DNA from 3 places in the Synechococcus sp. MIT S9504 genome. Region 3 is predicted to be linked to each of the others. Evidence: predicted binding sites of a transcription regulator. Region 3 holds the regulator's gene; each other region holds the start of a gene.

Region 1 (2,268 bases), 450 kb from region 3:
TGAATCACTCCCTGCTGGTGGTTCAGCACGTTGATCATGAGGGTCCTGATCTGATTCGTGAACTCGCGATTCAACGGGGAATGAGCATCCAGACGATCCGTCCAGATCTCGGCGAAGTCCTGCTCGATCCAGCCAGCCTCCCGGACACGATTGCTGTGGTGCTTGGCGGCCCGATGGGGGTGAACGACCGCAATGAGTCGCACATGAAGTGGCTTCAACGCGAGCTGGAATGGTTATCGATCTGGCATCAGCAGAAAAAACCCGTGCTGGGAATCTGTCTGGGTGCCCAGCTGCTCGCTGTGGCGGCTGGAGGATCGGTGGGAGCACTCGAGGTGGGCGACCCACCACAAGCAATGAAAGAGCTGGGTATTGGCGCCATTCACTGGCTGCGGAATTCCAAAGAAGAACCCCTGCTTGATGGCCTTGATCCAAGTGCACTGGTCCTGCACTGGCATGGCGATCGCATCCGACTACCCCATGACGCCACCTTGCTTGGTTCGTCGTTGCACTGCCCCGAACAGGTGTTCAGGATCGGCCGGCATGCCTTTGGCCTCCAGTGTCATCTCGAAATCTCAGGGCCAAACCTGGAGCGATGGATACAATCCGACGCCGCTTACATCGTTAGCGCGATGGGGAGGAACGGAGCCAATCGACTCCGCAGTGACTGGGAGCGACTCGGCGGATATCTGCAACAGAGTGGAAGCCAGTTGTTCAGCAATATGTTCAACGAGCTACAAAACATCAGCAGCCACTGAATCCAAAACCTTTCGAAACTGGTATCAACACGAACACCAGAGCAACAAGCCAATCAATCACAATCATTTGGTAGTCACAGCTACACATCGTTCACTTCATCCTTGAATGAAGCGCAGTACGACTCAGGCCATGGAACGGGGACCTGAGCTTGCTTCGGAGAACCGATCATGAGCGCACTTCTCTATCGCGGTCACACCTACAATCAGCACAAGGATTTTGTAAAAAAGCCAACTGTTCAACTCACCTATCGCCGGCAGACTTATCGGGCACGTCAGGCAGAGGCTCGCCCGATTGTGGTCGAGCTGAAATACCGGGGCGTGGCTTACAGCCACTGAGCAATCCACTCTTTTGAGTGCGGCCAAATCGAAAGATCTGAGTGGCTAAAACTCAGTTTCTACTTGGATCAGAGTTGATATGGTTCAATCGAACATCGGGCAAAGCTGCAAGCGATCCCTTTCAAGCGCCAGGGAGTCCTCCGGCTGCAAACAGAAAAACTATCCGGTTTCGACTGCCTGGTCATCAGCTCTCTTTTCACTGCAACAGCTGAGAACATTTCAGCAACGCGTGGTGATCTGCTGATCGAGCTCACATCAGTGAATTGCGTACCGAGCACTACACAAATTTTGTGATCTTTGGAGATCAGATCACCCTCAACAAGGATTCGTAGCAACAGTCACAAGACGTGGCTGGAGCGAGCTCTTGGATGAAGTAAACCCACCTTGAAGGGATGTTCACCGACTACAGACCATCGGTCGGCTACGACGAATATTTCTGCAGTGGTACAGCCTGTCCCCGTAAGAATCTGGCCCCCCTGCTCAGTTCACTGGGACAGATTGGCCTGCCGGAACTGAAACGCAACCATGCTTCTGCAAGCAACTTGCTGCGCCGGCTTGGAGCCACCTTTCGCCTCAATGACTCTGGCCAGGAGGGTAGCGAACGGATTCTTCCATTCGATCCCCTGCCTCGACTGATTGCCCTTAGCGAATGGAAGGCCCTGGAGCAGGGACTGCTGCAACGATTGGAGGCCATCGACTGCTTCCTCGCCGACGTCTATGGCTCTCAGCTGATCATTCGTGACGGCGTCATCGACCGCGAGGACGTGGAGAGTTCATCAGGCTGGCTCCCCCAGATGCAGGGCATTGAACTGCCGTTCAATCGTTGGTGCCACATCTCAGGCCTGGACCTGATTCGCGATGGCGACGGCCACTGGCGTGTACTGGAAGACAACCTGCGCTGTCCGTCAGGCGTTGCCTACTTCCTCGAAAACAGACGGGTCATGAAACGCCTTTTCCCCAGCCTGTTCGAGGGGCGCACCGTCAAACCCATTGACGATTACCCATCCCACCTGTTTCGAACCCTCCAGGACCTGGCTCCCTGGAGCGATTCACCACAGGTTGTGATCCTGACTCCAGGGGTTTTGAACAGTGCTTACTTCGAGCACAGCTACCTGGCCCAGCAAATGGGCATCCCATTAGTCGAAGGACGGGATCTGATCTGCGAGGACAATAGTGT
Region 2 (2,268 bases), 460 kb from region 3:
AGAAAGCGACGTTCTGGTCGCCGTTAAGGGTGTTGATGATGACGCCACCATCCGGGAGGGCTTTTTTGATCTTGGCGATAATTGGAGCCACCTCTGTATTCCCTAGAGGCAGATAGTCCTCGCCGACAACCTTGCCACCGAGCTGCTCAACCTGAGCCTTGGTGATCGTATTGGACGTGCGGGGGAACACATAGTCCGATCCAACCAGGAAGAAGTCCTTACCGGCAGCAGGTGACTTCTCATACATGAATTTGGTGGCCGGTTCCGATTGTTGATTCGGGGTTGCGCCTGTGTAGAAGATGTTGCTCGAACACTCCTGGCCTTCGTACTGAATCGGGTAATACAGGAAGGCATTCTTCGACTCATAGACCGGCAGCATTTCCTTCCGGCTGGCTGAAGTCCAGCCACCAAAAACAACTGGCACCTTGTCTTGGTCGATCAGCTTCTTCGATTTCTCAGCGAAGGTCGGCCATGTGGATGCACCATCTTCAACGATGGTTTCAATGATGTATTTCTTGCCATCAACCTCAACGCCCCCGGCAGCGTTGATTTCTGCGATGGCCATCTTCTCGGTATCAACGAGGGTCTTCTCCGAGATGGCCATGGTGCCTGTCAGAGAATGAAGGATGCCAACAGTGACAGTGCAATTGCCATCGTCATCACAGGTGGCGTTGGTGGCCTGACCGCCACCTGCACATGCCGTGACACCGAGACCTAGAGAGGCAGCAGCCAAGCCAGAAAACAACCGCTTGGACAAAGAATTACTCATGAAATCCTCAATTCAGGATGCTCGCCGAATGGCGGAAGTGACTGAGTAAGACTGATTCAAAATCAGTTTTGTATTAACGAAAACATAATGACGTTAAGGGTCCTGAACAGTGCCTAAGCAAAGTAACTATTGCGACAAATGTGCATCAAGCAAGGGATGAGCTTGCATCCACTTACACCAAAAATAATTCGGTATCAACGACAGCAAAAGCAATAACAATTATTGAATACGTCTTGAATTTGGTAGCTGTTGCATCAGAAATCCAACAACAGAATCCAGGCCTTCTCCGCTTTGGAGATTGGTGAAGCACCAGGGACGGCCTGCACGCATTCGTTGGGCATCACGCTCCATCACCCCCAAGTCGGCTCCAACGAAAGGTGCCAGATCGATCTTGTTGATCACAAGCAAGTCTGAGCGGGTGATGCCTGGGCCGCCCTTGCGCGGGATCTTGTCACCAGCAGCCACATCGATCACGTAGATGCACAAGTCCACCAGCTCAGGACTGAAGCTGGAGGCCAAATTATCGCCACCGCTTTCCACCAACACCACATCCAAGTCGGGAAACTGGGCTTCCAGCTCAGACACCGCAGACCGATTGATCGAGCAATCCTCCCGAATCGCCGTATGCGGACATCCTCCAGTTTCGACTCCACGGATCCGCTCTGGCTCCAAGGCCCCTGCCTGGGTCAGAAACTGAGCATCCTCCTGGGTGTAGATGTCATTGGTGACAACAGCCAGCTGCAACTGATCGCGCAGCTCTCTGCAAAGAGCCTCCACCAATGCGGTCTTCCCCGAGCCCACCGGTCCGGCAACACCTAAACGAAGCTTGCTAGCCATCAACTTCGAAACAAGCGGGAATACAACTCAGCATGGGCCAGCTGCGCCATCGAGACGCCAACACCACTGTTCCAAAGCTCATGGGGGTGAACAGCAGACAACTGTTCAGCCACATCCACTATCTGGGGGAGCAGGCGTTGCTGCAGAATCTGGGCTCTTGTTGGCCCCAATGGCACTAAACGCACAGCAGCACTGAGTTGATTGGCAACCCAGCCGTAGAGATAGCCCTCAACCATTTCCCGCTCAGCGACCTGCAGAGCAACGGAGGCCCATGCCCATGCAGCAGGCCATGCCAGAGGAAGCGCTTCTGGAAGAGGGTGACCCAGGTCTGCGAGCAGCACAAGCAACGAACCACCCATCTGACGCTGTTGGGCACGCAGCTCTGCAGCTTCGCGCGTCGCCAACAGCCAGCCATCCAGATCAATCACCCGGGTTCGCGCACTGGCATCAGCACTGGCCTGCCAATGCCTCAGATCAGCTGCCAACTCCGGGAGCGCTGCGGCTTCGAGGCGCAAGCCACCCCGCTGAAGCTCTGCAGCAAGCCACAGCTCAATCCCATGTTCATCCCTGAGAGCACCGGATTGAATCAACACCTCCAATCCCTCGGAATAACTGAATGCACCCACGGGCAGCGCCGGACTGACCATCTGCAGCAAGGCGAG
Region 3 (2,268 bases):
CAGCAGGTTGATGCGGTTTCGCACCGCTTCCGGGTTGGTGTCCTGGCTGGCAAGAGTGGTTTTGGCCAGAACTTCTCCCTCAATGGTGATGGCCACATTGGGACGTACATCTGGGAAGGCGTAAACCACTCGCTCACCACGCAGCACATTGGCCGCTGAGCGCAGCAGCACCACCCAGGTGCCAGGTTTTCGGATGGCTTTTTCCAGTCTTTCAATGTCCTGGCGGGGCACGAGGATGATCTGGCGATCAGGTGCCTGTCCTGGCAGAACTTTCTGAAAGGCCTGCAGATTGGCTTCCCGCAGCACCTGGTCAATCACTTGCCGGGCTTGATCAGGACGATCCAGCTTGAGTGTGACGGTGGCCAGTGGCTGACCACTGCTGATGGCCACATCTCCACGCCGCAGTGCCAGCAGGTTCTCCTCCAGTTGCTGGAGCTCCGCTTCACCGGAGCTGATGCGTTCGCGCACCGCCTGAAGTTCATCATCCGTGCGCTGGATTTCCGCATCGCGGTTGCGCACGTCCTGGCTGAGTCTCTGTCGTTCAGCTTCAAGTCGGCGCGTCTGTTCCTGCAGCGGTTGAAGTGTGCTGCGCAGCTCACCGGCCCGGGCCTCTGCATCAGCCAGGATCTTCCTGGCTTTGATTTCATCGGCGCGAGCCTCCTCGAGTTGTTGACGGGCCTTGCGTTGAGCCTTGCGGCTTCCTTTCAGATCTGAGCGACTGCTGCGCAGGCGTGCTTCCAGGTCGTTGAGTTCAAACAGTCCAACCCGCAGCTGACGGCTCACCAGCAGCATCAACCCCAGCGACAGGGCGCTGATCAGGCTCCCCGTCAGCACTGTGATCACCACCGCGGTTTGACGTGGGCGAAGACCAAAAAGGCTCAGCCGGGCCTTGCCGACCCTTGAACCCAGTCGATCACCAAGGGTGGAGAGCACCCCCCCGAGGATCAACAGGGACAGCAGCAGAAGCCAGCCGGTCACGGACGGTCAAACATGCGGCATGCCGCTGAGGTGCTGCCCATCTTCACCTGTCGAGGGGTTAACTGAAACGTTTGGCCAGTGCAATCGGATCGAGAACGGTGATTTTCTTGCGGTCAATTTCGACCAGGCCTGAATTGCGTAGATCGCCAAGCAGTCGCGTGATCGTGACACGGGTGGATCCGATCGCTTCAGCGATGGCCTGGTGAGAAAGACGCAGATCAATGGTGATGCCCTGGGACCCAGGCATGCCGAAGTCCCTGCAGAGAACAAGCAGAAAACTCACCAGACGGGAGGACATATCCCGGTGTGTGAGTGTTTCGATCATGGTCTCGGTCTGCAGAATTCTGCTGGAGAGACCCTGCAGTAACAGCAATCCCACGCTGGTGTCCGCTTCGATCGCCTGGCGCACGGAGCTCGCTGGTGCTGTCACCATCTCCACTCTGGTGAATGCCACGGAGTGATAAAACCGATCGGAGCGATGCCCGGTGAGCAGTGAGAGCACTCCGAACAGGCTGTTTTCCCTCAGCAGGGCAACGGTGATCTCTTCCCCCGACTCGTACACCCTCGACAGACGTACAGCCCCTCGTCGGATCAGATAGACGCGTTCGGCGGGGTCGCCAGGGAAAAAGATTGTCTTGTTCCGCTCCACCATTTCGGTGCTGGCACCATCCAGATCACGGATCACTTCCAGCAGGGTTCGGCTGGCGGGGTTGGGCGCATTGGTCAGGCTTGTCTCTGTGGATCGCCCAGGTTGGGGAGCAGTCCGACTGAAGCCGCGCATCACTTCGGCCATGACCAACGCATCAATGCGGGGAAGTTAAGGAGCGATGCGCCGTCACCCTGTAGCAACGCACACGGTTCTTCTGGCTCAGTCCCCATGGAGTGCATTCAGCTGTGCGGCCATGAGTTGCTGGAGCCCTGGTTCGGCAAGGTCCAGAAGGCTGTTGAGCTGCCGGCGACTGAATGGTGCACCCTCGGCAGTGCCTTGCAGCTCCAGCAGATCGCCGGCGTTGTTCATCACCACATTGAGATCCACATCGGCCCGGCTGTCTTCGCTGTAGTCCAGATCAAGCAGAGGATGCCCCTCGATCAGGCCCACAGAGACCGCTGCCACTTGGTTGATGACCGGATTGGTGCTGATGCGGCCTTGTGCAAGCAGCCGTTCGCAGGCCTTCTGCAGGGCGAGCCATGCGCCGGTGATGGCCGCTGTCCGGGTTCCCGCATCCGCCTGAATCACATCGCAGTCGATCAGCAGTGTGTTCTCACCCAAAGCCCCCATGTCGATTGCGG

Evidence for each region. Region 3 encodes NtcA, which controls nitrogen genes in cyanobacteria. Its sites were predicted from a motif close to GTANCNNNNGNTAC; they were not measured.
Region 1: a site for NtcA is predicted at 1,359-1,372, ahead of SIB58_RS14940 (circularly permuted type 2 ATP-grasp protein). Genes of this name have one in related genera too.
Region 2: a site for NtcA is predicted at 892-905, ahead of urtA (urea ABC transporter substrate-binding protein). Genes of this name have one in related genera too.

The regions. Positions count from the first base shown of each region.
Region 1 covers NZ_CP138942.1:2,757,099-2,759,366, reverse strand. The annotation lists gene SIB58_RS14950 (type 1 glutamine amidotransferase) at 1-755, shown strand, start outside; gene ureC (urease subunit alpha) at 1-3, shown strand, start outside; gene SIB58_RS14945 (DUF4278 domain-containing protein) at 924-1,091, shown strand; gene SIB58_RS14940 (circularly permuted type 2 ATP-grasp protein) at 1,484-2,268, shown strand, end outside.
Region 2 covers NZ_CP138942.1:2,763,282-2,765,549, reverse strand. The annotation lists gene urtA (urea ABC transporter substrate-binding protein) at 1-769, opposite strand, end outside; gene ureG (urease accessory protein UreG) at 989-1,606, opposite strand; gene SIB58_RS14980 (urease accessory protein UreF) at 1,606-2,268, opposite strand, start outside.
Region 3 covers NZ_CP138942.1:2,304,130-2,306,397, reverse strand. The annotation lists gene SIB58_RS12865 (DUF3084 domain-containing protein) at 1-978, opposite strand, end outside; gene ntcA (global nitrogen regulator NtcA) at 1,037-1,771, opposite strand; gene rph (ribonuclease PH) at 1,847-2,268, opposite strand, start outside.